4 regions of the Halomonas sp. TG39a genome follow, and region 4 is predicted to be linked to each of the others. Evidence: predicted binding sites of a transcription regulator. Region 4 holds the regulator's gene; each other region holds the start of a gene.
What was found. The regulator sigma-54, encoded in region 4, starts transcription at its own class of promoters, with help from an activator protein. The targets are predictions, from matches to a motif close to TGGCACNNNNNTTGCTNT.

Region 1 (3,129 bases), on a different contig from region 4:
ATCGTCGGTTTCTACAATCCAGGTATCTTTACTGCCGCCGCCTTGAGAGGAGTTCACCACCAACGACCCCTCTATCAATGCCACCCGGGTAAGCCCGCCGGTGGTGACATGGATTTCAGGCCCAGAGAGTATGAAGGGGCGTAAATCCACATGGCGTGGCTGTGGTAAACCATTCGCCAACGTAGGCGTCGTCGACAGCGCCAGGGTGGGCTGCGCCATATAGTTGCGTGGGTTCGCCTTAATCAAGCGGGCAAACTCTTCGCGGGTCTCTTTGGTTGAGCGCGGGCCAATCAGCATGCCATAGCCCCCCGACTCATTGGCCGGCTTCACCACCAATTCATCAAGATGGTCAAGTACATAGCGGCGGTCATCTTCGAACATGCACAGGTAGCTGGGCACGTTGGGCAGCAGCGGTTCCTGGTCGAGATAGTAGCGAATCAGCGCAGGCACGAATGCATAAACGACCTTGTCATCCGCCACGCCAGCACCCGGAGCATTGGCCAGCGCCACTTTTCCCGCCCGCCAAGCGCGCATCAGACCCGCCACCCCCAGCATGGAGTCAGGGTTAAACGCTTCCGGGTCTAGAAACTCGTCATCCACGCGACGGTAGATAACGTCGACCCGGCGCAGTCCTTCCACGGTGCGCATGTACACCACATCATTGTCATCGACTAGCAGGTCGCTGCCTTGCACCAGCTCGACGCCCATTTGCTGGGCAAGGTAGGCGTGCTCAAAGTAAGCAGAGTTATAGATTCCAGGGGTCAGTACAACCACCTGCGGCTCATCCCCAGGCCGTGGTGACATCGCGGCGAGCATGTCGTAGAGGTTGGCCACATAGTCATCAACGGGCAAAATTTTGCCCGAAGCAAACAACTCCGGCAGTACCCGCTTGGTGACGTTGCGGTTTTCCAACATATAGGAGACGCCGGAAGGAATGCGCAAGTTATCTTCCAACACATACAGCGTGCCATCCCCATCGCGCACTAGATCTGAACCGCACACGTGGGCCCACACGCCGTGAGGGGGATTAATGCCGACACACTGGGGGCGAAAATTAACCGACTGCGCCAGCACTTCGGCGGGTAACACTTTGTCCTTAATGACTTTTTGATCGTGGTAAAGATCATCAATAAATAGATTCAGCGCCTGCACGCGCTGTTTGAGGCCTGCCTCGGTTTTACGCCACTCGCTGGCGGGAATAATCCGCGGCACAATATCAAAGGGCCAGGCGCGATCGATCATCGCGCCTTCGGAGTAGACGGTAAAGGTAATCCCCATGGTACGAATGGCGATCTCCGCCGCGGTTTTCCGCTCGGCTAACTCTTCTGCGCTAAACCTTGCCAACATGTTGCACAATTCACCCGCTGAATCGCGTGGCTGACCGGGTGCGGCCATCAGCTCATCGTAGTAATCACGACACGCATAGTTATTCCAATTCACTTGGCTCATGGGCGCTCTCCTGGCGCTGGGGTGGAAGCGGCAACTTCCTCAATGCTCAGTGTAGGCCTGCCGCGCGCAAAACAATCAAACAATTGAGAGCAAAATACGTACCATCTTTTGCGATATTTCAACGTTCGCTTACTTAAACGCTACTTGACAGGGAGCACGAGCCAATTAAAGCGACCACATGCTCTATATCAGTGCATAAAAGCAGTGCATAAAAGCAGTGCTATTTTGGTGCATTAAGTGATTTCCACTTTAGTTAAACGCCTTAGTTAAGATAGCGGCTGCAAAAAAGTAAAAGTGGAACGATACTTGCGAAACGTTCGGTTATTCCTTAACCCAACCGACCCACCGGTTGATAACGGTTCTTTTGAGGGTGGCCCATGACCATTCGCGTTGCCTTGTATCATCGCACGACCTACCACTTTGACCGCCCGGTGCGTCTTTCGCCCCATGTTATTCGGCTGCGTCCGGCGCCCCACTGCCGCACCCATATTGAGGCCTACTCGCTCAAACTCTCCGGCGACGACCACTTTTTAAACTGGCAACAGGATCCGTTTGGCAACTTCAATGCCCGCGTGGTGTTCCCCGAACCGCGTAAAGAGTTAACCATTGCGGTCGAACTCATCGCCCCGATGACGGTGATTAACCCGTTCGATTTCTTCTTGGACGACATTGCGCAAACGATTCCCTTTGCCTACCCCGAAGCGCTGCGCCAGGAACTAAGCCCCTATCTGGAAATAACGGAATCCGGGCCGCGGTTGATGGAGTGGCTCAAGGCTGTTCCCCGCGAGCCCACTACCACCGTCGATTTCCTGGTCGCGCTGAATCAACGCCTGCAGGATGATATTGGTTATTTGGTACGCATGGAGCCCGGCGTACAGAGCTGCGAAGAGACCTTAACGTTCGCCAGCGGCTCCTGCCGCGACAGCGCCTGGCTGTTGGTGCAAATTTTCCGCCACCTGGGCCTCGCCGCACGCTTTGTCTCCGGCTACCTCATTCAGCTCAAGTCCGATGTTAAAGCGCTGGATGGCCCCAGCGGGAGCGAAGTAGATTTCACCGACCTACACGCCTGGACCGAAGTATTCCTCCCCGGCGCAGGCTGGGTGGGGCTCGACCCCACCTCGGGACTGTTCGCTGGCGAAGGCCATATTCCCCTCGCCGCCACCCCGACGACCGGCAGTGCGGCCGCGATTACCGGGTTTTCGGATAAGTGTGAAGTCACTTTCGATGTCACCATGGAAGTGGAGCGTATCCACGAAGACCCACGGGTCACCAAGCCCTATAGCGATGAGCAGTGGCAGCGTATCTGCGCGCTGGGTGACGAGGTAGATGCCGAACTGCTCCACCAGGACGTACGCCTGACCATGGGCGGCGAACCCACCTTTGTCTCGGTCGACGATATGGAGAGCCCACAGTGGAATACCGAAGCCCTGGGCGAGCACAAACGCGAACGCGCTGAGGCACTGCTAACCCGGCTCCAGGCCGCTTACGCCCCCGGCAGCGCTATTCAGCAACAGCAAGGCAAGTGGTACCCCGGGGAACCACTGCCCCGCTGGGCGCTCGCCTGTTACTGGCGTAAAGATGGCGTACCACTATGGCGTGATCCCCAATGGCTGGCCTGCCTAGACGGCGCACCAGAGCTCCATGTAGATGATGCAATGGCCCAGCGCTTTACCAAAGCGC
Region 2 (3,129 bases), 710 kb from region 4:
CACGTTACCGCCAGCACCAACAATACCCGCGACGGCCCCCAAGGCTTTTTTATTGATAAACGGCACCACACCGTAGGTAGCGCCTTCTGCCATCTGCACAAACAGGCTGAACACCAGCATGATACCTATCGCAAGGCTTAACACGTGCATCTGTGAGAATGCCACCAAGGCAATACCTTCGCAAACCAAGGCAATAAACAGCCAGCGAACGCGTCCTTTCAATCCCCCTTGCTTGGCGAAAAGGTCTGAGAAAACGCCCCCAAGGGTACGCGCAAAAATATTCATTAACCCGAACAAGCCAGCAATCAGACCAGCGGTGGCCAGGGTGAGATCAAACTTATCGAAGAAGTAGATGGCGGCAATGTTGTTGATCGTGAGTTCCACGCCAAAGCAGAGGCCATAAACGACGAACAGCGCCCAAACACGGATATCCTTGGCGGCGGCTAGAAAGCTTTGCGCGGCACCATTTTCACCCGAGGCTTCAGGCAATTCGCCGCGTGCGCGAAGTTCGCTGAAGTTACCATTGGGCGCATCTTGAGTGAAGAACCAGTAGCCAATACCGGTAAAGAACATCACGACACCAGGTACCATCATTGCCAGGCGCCAGCCAAAGGCTTCGTTAACGCCCAGCATCAGCATGCCGGAGAAGATCAGCGGCATCAGAATTTGTGTAGTGCCGCCACCTAAGTTGCCCCACCCCGCGCTGGTAGCGTTGGCGGTGCCAACCACATTGGGGGCGAACATCATCGAGGTGTGGTACTGGGTAATGACGAAGGAGGCGCCAATCGCCCCTATGGCTAAGCGTGCCAATAGAAAAGTTTCAAAACTGTCGGCTAAGCCAATGCCCATCACCGGGATAGCACCTAGCAACAGTAGCCCGGTATAGGTTTTACGCGGGCCGATGCGGTCGCACAGTACGCCAATCGCAAGGCGCACAATGACGGTAATCGCCACTGAAGCGATAATCGTATTGCCGATTTGTGTTTGAGTCAGCGAAAGGTCTTCGCGAACAATCGCCATAAGAGGGGCGATGCCGAACCAGCCGAAAAAGCAGATATGAAACGCGAACCATGAAAAGTGGAAAGCGCGCATTTGAGGGGTCGAGAAATTGAATAACCGAATGCGGTTGGCTTTGTTGCGTATGTCCATGGGATGGCCTCACGGGGCATAAAACGAGTTGATCGCTACGCAACGCAAACGAGTTAGCGCGTTACGCAAACAATTGACGAGAACATGCCTTCATCGTTGAAGGTCAGGCTCGACGCACTCGTACCCAGTTGGGCCTGGTCCACGCCTACCACCACTGGTAGGAGTTATGCAGGTAGTTTGCCAGTTGATTGTTTGTTGATAAAAATCAAAATGTTAATTTATTTTTGCTAAGCATGTGAGAATTGAAAGGCCAACAGTATGCTGCATGATTGGGCATGCAGTGCTGGTTTTGCGGCATCTTGGTGCTAGAGGAGTTTTTAACAATGGTGGTTTATGGCGCCGGTTATTCATGTAAATAGACGGCGTCTATATCCAGTGTGGAGTGGCTACCGATGGCATCGAAGTGCTCGCATAACCAGCGTTCGGCGGCGGCTTGGCCCTGCTCATATAGATGGCATAGAAAAGGCCACTCGGAATTGGATTTGCTAGAGACCGAGAGCTCCTCAAGCGCCTGCTCACCGCTGATGCGGTGGAACAGAGCCTGCTGATAACAGTTTTCAATGCCCTGCTCATCAAGGGCGTGCTTAAGTAGTGCGATCATGCGGATCTCTTTAATCAGTGCTGAATTAAAGGTGATCTCGTTAAGGCGGTTCATAATCGCCGACGCTGAGGTAGGTACTTCATTACGGCTGATAGGGTTAATTTGTATCAGCAGGATGTCCCGCGCGCTGCACTCTTCCATGAGAGGGAACAGCGCTGGATTACCCATATAGCCACCATCCCAATACGCTTCGCCGTCGATCTCCACCGCCTGGAACACAAAGGGTAAGCAGGCGGAGGCCATCACGGCGTCAACGCTCATCTCTTCACGACGGAACACGCGCTGTTTGCCCGTACGTACATTGGTGGCTGCCACAAACAGCTTGAGCTGCTGGCATTGTCTCACCCGCTCGAAATCAATGTGATCGGCCACGATATCGCGCAGCGGATTTATGTTGAGTGGGTTGAGTTGGTAGGGGGAGGCCACTCGGCTTAACAGATCCATGGCAACAAAGCCGGGCGAGTGATCCAGGCTCCAGTTGCCGGTTAAGATATCCATGGGGGAGCGGCGGATGGGGCTGGCCATGCCTGCTCGGCTCACTGCTTGCCAAAAATCGTGCAGTGCTTGCCGAGCGGTCTCTTTATCACCTCGTGTCAGCGCATCGGCCATCACCACGCCGTTCATCGCTCCGGCGCTGGTACCGCTGATACCTTCAATTTCAATACGATCATCGGCCAGTAGGCGATCAATGACACCCCAGGTATAGGCTCCGTGAGCGCCGCCGCCTTGTAACGCGAGGTCTAGCTTTTTGACCTGTGCCATATGCTTTTTCCTATTGTCACTAGTGGGAATAGTGATTGCAGTGGAAACAGCATGGCATAGGCAGCTAGAGAAGACGAAAGGCTATTTAGCGGGCAGCTCTATGATGGGCGCTTAAGGCGCCCCTGCTAGCGGAGAGCGATGGCTGGTTGAGTAGGGCGCCTCGAATATGGCGTGCTCCATAAGTTTGTCCAGCTGCCGGGCAAGCTGCTGGCTGGCCTCTTCCATTACGCCTAAGGCAGCCAGTTGGCCATTGCGGTCGCCCAGGCGGGCAAACTTAAGTGCTTCAGCACCGCTGTCGTGCATACGACGATGGGGCGCCGCTAGCGCTCGATAAGCGTCGCTGCGTGCGTAGCGTTGGTAACCCTCTCCCTGTTGATGCCAGCGGCCTAAACGGCACTGGTGGTGATCCTCTAAGGGAGTGTCTGTGTTGGCAGACAGTAGCTGCTTATAAAGTCTGCACTTCCACACCGCATGATCAAGCTTAGCGGAGTGTAAAAATGCAGCGGTGGCGCTGTGATGAATCACCTTGTGCATATGCTGGGATTGGTCAGCCAGTTGATGCACTGCCTGCTTGGCTGTTTGCGCCGAGAGGGCAATCTCATCGTCAGCCAAGCGCT
Region 3 (3,129 bases), 1.3 Mb from region 4:
AACGCTGCTTTTTAATCAGGAAGTAATCCACCGCCATAATCCCCGCGATGGGCCCGAGTAGGCTTGAATAGCCCAGCAGCCAGTTGGAGTACATCTGCTCAAGGGAAACCCCAGGCGGGATAACACCCGCTTTTTGCAGCAGATCGTAGCCCATCAGCAACACGCCTACCGCACCGGTCATGAGTACACCGCGGGTCTGATTAATCAATTTAGGCGCGATATTCTGAAAATCATTGGTCGGCGAGACGATATTAGAGGCAGTGTTGGTAGAAATCGTGGCGATAATGATCAATAGCATCGCTAATACCACCCAGAAGGGGCTGTCGATATAGCCAATCAAACGTACTGGATCAGCAACCGTCTGGCCCACCAGCGTCTCGGATGCAGCAGTTAACACCACCCCCAGCGCGGCAAAGAAAAACATCGTCAGCGGCAGACCGATAACCTGGCCGACGATCTGATCTTTTTGGCTTTTGGCAAAGCGACTGAAATCGGGAATATTAAGCGATAGCGTGGCCCAAAAACCCACCATGGCGGTTAAGCCTGCGAAGAAATAACCGTACACCGATGCCCCTTCAGGCCGCGACGGCGGCTGAGCTAATAGCTCGGTCATTGACATGTTGGGCCACGCCCAAATCATCAGCCCAACCCCAACGGCTAACAGCAGCGGTGCGGCCAGGGTTTCCAGCCACTTGATCGACTCCGCCCCGCGAATGACCACATAGAGGTTCATCGCGCCAAAGACAAAAAAGCCGATCACTTCGCCCACGCCGCCAAGCGCAGCCCAAGCGGGAATTAACTCAGAGAGCAGCAGATGAATGGCCAGCCCGCCAAACATGGTTTGAATACCAAACCAACCGCAACCGACTAAGGCGCGTACCAGACAAGGCACGTTGGAGCCTAAAATACCGAACGATGAGCGCAGTACCACGGGAAACGGGATCCCAAACTTAGTACCGGGGAAGGCGTTTAAGGTGAGAGGAATCAGCACGATCACGTTGGCTAACAGAATGGCGAATAGGGCCTCCCTCACGCTCAACCCAAAGTAAGCGGTTAATACCCCACCCAAGGTATAGGTGGGCACACAGATCGACATACCTACCCATAGCGCCGCAATATTCCACTTACTCCAGGTACGCTCGCTGGCCTGGGTAGGGGCAATATCCTCATTAAAACGTGAACTACTGCGCACGTCGTCCCCTACATCAAGCTCTATCAGTCCGTCTCGATCCACCATCTGAGAGGTTGTTTCGGTCATTTTTTATCTCCTCAGCATTGCGTTGTCCATCACTCCCACGGTCAGTGGAGCTGTTCGAAAAGACGCTTAGAAATCATGGCTCTTAGAAGCGAAGCAATAAGTGTGCCTACCCATAAAAGCAGGGCGACTAACTCGTTGATTAAAAAGCTGTCTTTATAGACAACAATATTATTGTTAGCTTGTTACCTTTTCGTCTTTCCCACCTCAAACAAAAACCAATTAAACAAAGCTAGGTCAAAAAAAATATTTGCACCAATATTAAACAAAAAAACACGACATTCATTCATTAAAAATATATTAACCACATGATTTAAAATAAAAAAACAGATCAATCAAAACGGTGCAAGGGTTCACCAAAAAAGTGAATACTCCTGCACAGAACAATAAAAACAAACAAACTCAAAGAGTTAAACGTGATTGTAAAAATCGCATTTTAAGACTTGCTAAAACCATCAAGCCAGCGATACTTTCAACAAAAGCTGTCAGATTAGTCAGCTTTATAATATTAATTCTCAACGCCTGAACACGCTTTAAATCAACAATCAGAATCAAACATCAGAGGGAGTGTCTCATGCAGAAGATGAAAATAGGCTTGATTCAAATGGGTCTGAAAACCAGCACCGATTTGGAACCCGAAGCCATCCGCGATGCGATGAACGAAGCGCATCTGCCGATGATTCAGCAAGCAGCTGATCAAGGCGTACAGGTACTGTGTTTCCAGGAAGTGTTTAACCAACCCTACTTTTGCCCCAGCCAGGACGGCAAATGGTACGCCGCCGCGGAGCGGGTGCCGGAAGGTCCTACCTGTCAGATGATGCAAAAACTCGCCGCTGAGCATCGCATGGTGATTATCGTGCCGGTGTATGAAGAGACCGAAACCGGTGTTTATTACAACACCGCAGCGGTGTTCGACGCTGACGGCAGCTACCTGGGCAAATACCATAAAACCCATATCCCGCAAGTGGCCGGTTTTTGGGAAAAATTCTTCTTTAAACCGGGGCAATCCAACTGGCCGGTATTCGATACCGCCTACGGCAAAATCGGCGTGTATATCTGCTACGACCGCCACTTTCCTGAAGGCTGGCGGGCACTGGCGCTTAACGGTGCCGAGGTGATTTTCAACCCCTCCGCCACCGTGGCAGGGCTTTCCCAATATTTATGGGAACTTGAACAGCCCGCCTCGGCCGCCGCCAACGGCTGTTTTATCGCTGCCATCAACCGCGTGGGCACCGAGGCACCGTGGAATATCGGCGATTTCTACGGCTCCAGTTACATCGTTAACCCCCGCGGAAAAATCGAAGCCCAGGCCAGCGAGACCGAAGACGAGCTACTGGTCCACGAGATCGACTTGGATATGGTCCGCGAGGTACGCAACAACTGGCAGTTCTTCCGCGACCGTCGTCCGGAAACCTACACCCGCCTGACAGACGGCGAATAATTCCGTTGACGAAACAAGCTAACAGGAGCGAACCATGAGCCTATTGATCAAGGGCGGCACGGTGGTAACCCACGCAGATACCTATCGCGCTGACGTGCTGTGTATCGACGGTAAAATTCACGCTATTGGCACCGACTTAGATGTCCCCACTGATTGCGAGATCGTCGATGCCAGCGACCAGCTGGTAATGCCCGGCGGCATCGACCCGCATACTCATATGCAGATGCCCTTTATGGGCGCAGTAGCCAGCGAAGATTTCTACACCGGCACTGCCGCCGCCATGGCGGGTGGCACTACCACGATTATCGACTTCGTGATCCCCAGCCCCGGCCAGTCGTTGCTGGAAGCATTTGAAACCTGGCAGGGCTGGGCGGAAAAAGCCGCCACTGACTTCGCCTTCCACGTGGCCATTACCTGGTGGGACGAAAGCGTT
Region 4 (3,129 bases):
CTACCGGGTCTCCGTCGATAGCGTCAAAATCAATCGCTTCTGAGAGTTTTAAAAAACCAGCGATAGGGGCGGTGCAGTGGGGGCTGCGCGCATGGGGAATAGCCACGCCGTTACCGATACCGGTACTGCCTAAGCGCTCGCGGCCGATTAGACGGCTAAACACTTCTTGGCTGTCCAGGCTGGGGATATTTTGCGCGATAAAGGTGCTGTAAAACTCCAGCACCCTTTTTTTGCTGCCCCCGGGTACGTCAAAAAGAACGCGCTCCGGGGGGAGTATGGTTTCCAACGTCATTGAATTAACGCACACCTGCGCCTTGGGCGCGAGCTTGTGCTTTTTCCTTGTGTTTAACGAGTTGACGGTCGATTTTATCCGCTAGGGCGTCGATAGCGGCGTACATATCACTGTCGAGGGCTTCCGCATGTAAGTCAGCACCTGCGGCGTGCAGCGTACAAGCGGCCTGCTGGCGCTCTTTCTCCACTGATAAGGTGACTTGCACCGTGGTTATATTGTCGTAATGGCGCTCTACACGCTCAAGCTTTTCGTTGACATAGTCACGCAAGGCGTCAGTCAGTTCTACGTGATGACCAGTGATATTTACTTGCATTGACGTGCTCCTTATCCATCGGACTGTACTTCGATTGTAACCCTTTTTGCCGCGTTGCAAAGCCCTTGTCGAGAGATTCGCTGCAACGTCGACAGAACCTAGCGTAAACGACGTCGCTCACTGGAGGAAGGAATGCCCATGGCCTCGCGATATTTAGCCACCGTACGCCGCGCTACTTGAATCCCTCCTTCGCCTAATAGCGTGACTAGGCGGCTGTCTGAGAGCGGCTTGCCGGGTGGCTCCTCTTGAATCAATTTCTTGAGTCGCGCGCGGATGGCGGTGCTGGAGTGACTGTCGCCATCTTGACCGCTCACCTGACTTGAGAAAAAGTACTTGAGCTCGAACACGCCCCGGGGGGTATGGATATATTTTTGCGTCGTGACCCGTGAAATCGTCGATTCGTGCATCTCCACAGCTTCGGCAATATCGGCCAGTATCAGCGGTTTCATGGCTTCTTCGCCGTGCTCTAAAAAGCCAATCTGGCGGGTGATGATTTCGCGCCCCACGCGTAGCAGCGTATCGTTACGGCTCGAGAGGCTCTTAATCAGCCAGCGCGCTTCCTGTAGGTGCTCTTTGAGAAACTGGTTGTCATCGCTTTTGTCCGCACGCTTAATCAAACTGGCGTAGTCGGGCTGAATGCGCAGCCGTGGCAGGGCCTCTGGGTTGAGTTCTAAATGCCAGCCTTCGTGGTCGTGGCGGACGACCAGGTCGGGGGTTACATAGCTGTCATCGGTGTCGCCGTAGGCGCTGCCTGGGCGGGGGTCGAGGCTGCGAATAAGTAGGATAACATCGGCCAGCTGTTGGTCATCGAGCCCCAGGCGGCGCTTTAGCAGGCGCATGTCATCCTTACCAAGCGCTTCGAGGAACTGCCGCACTAGGCGGCGGGCGGGAACCAGTAGCGGCGTATCATCGGGCAGGGCGGCGAGCTGCAGCATCAGGCATTCACGCAGGTCGCGGGCAAAGATACCGGTTGGCTCAAACTGCTGGAGTTTGAGCAGAATGGTTTCTACCTCGCGTTGGCTAAGCCCGTCAATGCCCTGGGCACGCAGGCCCTCACGAATATCGTTAAGCGGCTGGGTTAAGTAGCCGTTGGCGTCGAGCGCGTCGATTAAGCTCTCTGCGACAAGCTGTTCGCGGGCGCTAAAGTCGGTCATGGCAAGCTGCCATAGTAGGTGCCCATGCAGGCTCTGCCCGGCTGCCTGACGCTCAAAATCAGGGCCTTCGCTGCTGCCGCCCTGGCTACCCATATCTTGATAGGTATCTGACCAGTCGCTATCTACTGAGAGTTCAGTGGGGATGCCCTCTGACCACTCTTCTTCCTTAGGCTCGCTGACAGCCTGCTCACCAAATTCATCTTCCTGCTCCAGCATGGGATTGGCATCTAGGGCCTGCTGAATTTCTTGACGAAGGTCCAGCGTCGAGAGTTGCAACAGCGCAATCGCCTGTTGCAACTGGGGCGTCATGGTCAGCTGTGTGCCGATACGCAGTTGGAGAGAAGCTTTCATGACCATCTGAGAACCACTCGTTAATCAGAATGCTCCACCCTAGTGCGAGTGAGTGTCTGGTGCAAGTGCAATAAGCATGCCATTGGTAGTAAAGTTGTTGCAGAGCGCTATTTACAGAACCAAAAAATAGGTTTATGGGCAGGCGGTGATTGTAGGCATAGCTGATCAGTTTAAAGGCGAAAATCAGCACCCAGATATACGTCTCTGACCTTCTGATTATCGAGAATGGCACTGGGTGAACCGCTGGCAATGATTTGCCCATCACCAACGATATAGGCGATATCGCAAATATCGAGGGTTTCACGCACGTTGTGATCGGTGATCAGTACGCCAATATGACGTTGCTTCAGCGCACGAATGATGGTTTTGATCTCGCCTACCGAAATAGGGTCGACGCCAGCAAAGGGCTCATCCAGTAAAATAAAGGCAGGGTCAGTGGCCAGCGAGCGGGCAATTTCTACACGCCTGCGCTCACCGCCCGAAAGGCTCATGCCAAGGTTGTCGCGGATGTGGGTGATATGAAAGTCTTCGAGTAGCGCTTCCAGGCGCTGTTCGCGTCCTGTGCGGTCAAGTTCTTTGCGCGTCTCGAGTATCGCCATAATGTTATCGGCAACCGATAGTTTGCGAAAAATAGACGCCTCTTGGGGGAGGTAGCCAATACCCGCCGCTGCGCGCTCGTGCATCGGCGCACGGGTTAAATCCACCGCATCGATTCCGACCTTGCCAGCATCGGATTTCACCAGCCCGACAATCATGTAGAACGAGGTGGTTTTACCTGCGCCGTTGGGGCCCAGTAGGCCAACAATGCTGCCTTGGGAGATCTCTAAATTGATGTCTTTGACCACTCGGCGGCGCTTGTAGCTTTTCGCCAGGTGGTGGGCATACAGGGTTTTGATCGGCGCAGTGTCAGCAGTTGCCACAGCTTGGCTCCCTATTGTTCAGGCTGAATAGTCATACGAATGCGCTGGGGCTCACTGCCGTCAACGTCAGAGCGCGCTTGAATCACTTCGCGGTCAATA

Region 1: U738_RS20045 (circularly permuted type 2 ATP-grasp protein) is a predicted target of sigma-54. The motif match lies at 1,536-1,553, and genes of this name have one in related genera.
Region 2: U738_RS03080 (NarK family nitrate/nitrite MFS transporter) is a predicted target of sigma-54. The motif match lies at 1,315-1,332, and genes of this name have one in related genera.
Region 3: U738_RS12265 (NCS1 family nucleobase:cation symporter-1) is a predicted target of sigma-54. The motif match lies at 1,349-1,366, and genes of this name have one in related genera.

The regions. Positions count from the first base shown of each region.
Region 1 covers NZ_JQLV01000002.1:406,202-409,330, forward strand. The annotation lists gene U738_RS20045 (circularly permuted type 2 ATP-grasp protein) at 1-1,449, opposite strand, end outside; gene U738_RS20050 (transglutaminase family protein) at 1,827-3,129, shown strand, end outside.
Region 2 covers NZ_JQLV01000001.1:715,319-718,447, forward strand. The annotation lists gene U738_RS03080 (NarK family nitrate/nitrite MFS transporter) at 1-1,149, opposite strand, end outside; gene U738_RS03085 (patatin-like phospholipase family protein) at 1,493-2,512, opposite strand; gene U738_RS03090 (CZB domain-containing protein) at 2,624-3,129, opposite strand, start outside.
Region 3 covers NZ_JQLV01000001.1:2,741,771-2,744,899, forward strand. The annotation lists gene U738_RS12265 (NCS1 family nucleobase:cation symporter-1) at 1-1,258, opposite strand, end outside; gene U738_RS12270 (nitrilase-related carbon-nitrogen hydrolase) at 1,830-2,696, shown strand; gene hydA (dihydropyrimidinase) at 2,731-3,129, shown strand, end outside.
Region 4 covers NZ_JQLV01000001.1:1,427,450-1,430,578, forward strand. The annotation lists gene U738_RS06185 (PTS sugar transporter subunit IIA) at 1-292, opposite strand, end outside; gene hpf (ribosome hibernation-promoting factor, HPF/YfiA family) at 297-605, opposite strand; gene U738_RS06195 (RNA polymerase factor sigma-54) at 704-2,116, opposite strand; gene lptB (LPS export ABC transporter ATP-binding protein) at 2,281-3,030, opposite strand; gene lptA (lipopolysaccharide transport periplasmic protein LptA) at 3,042-3,129, opposite strand, start outside.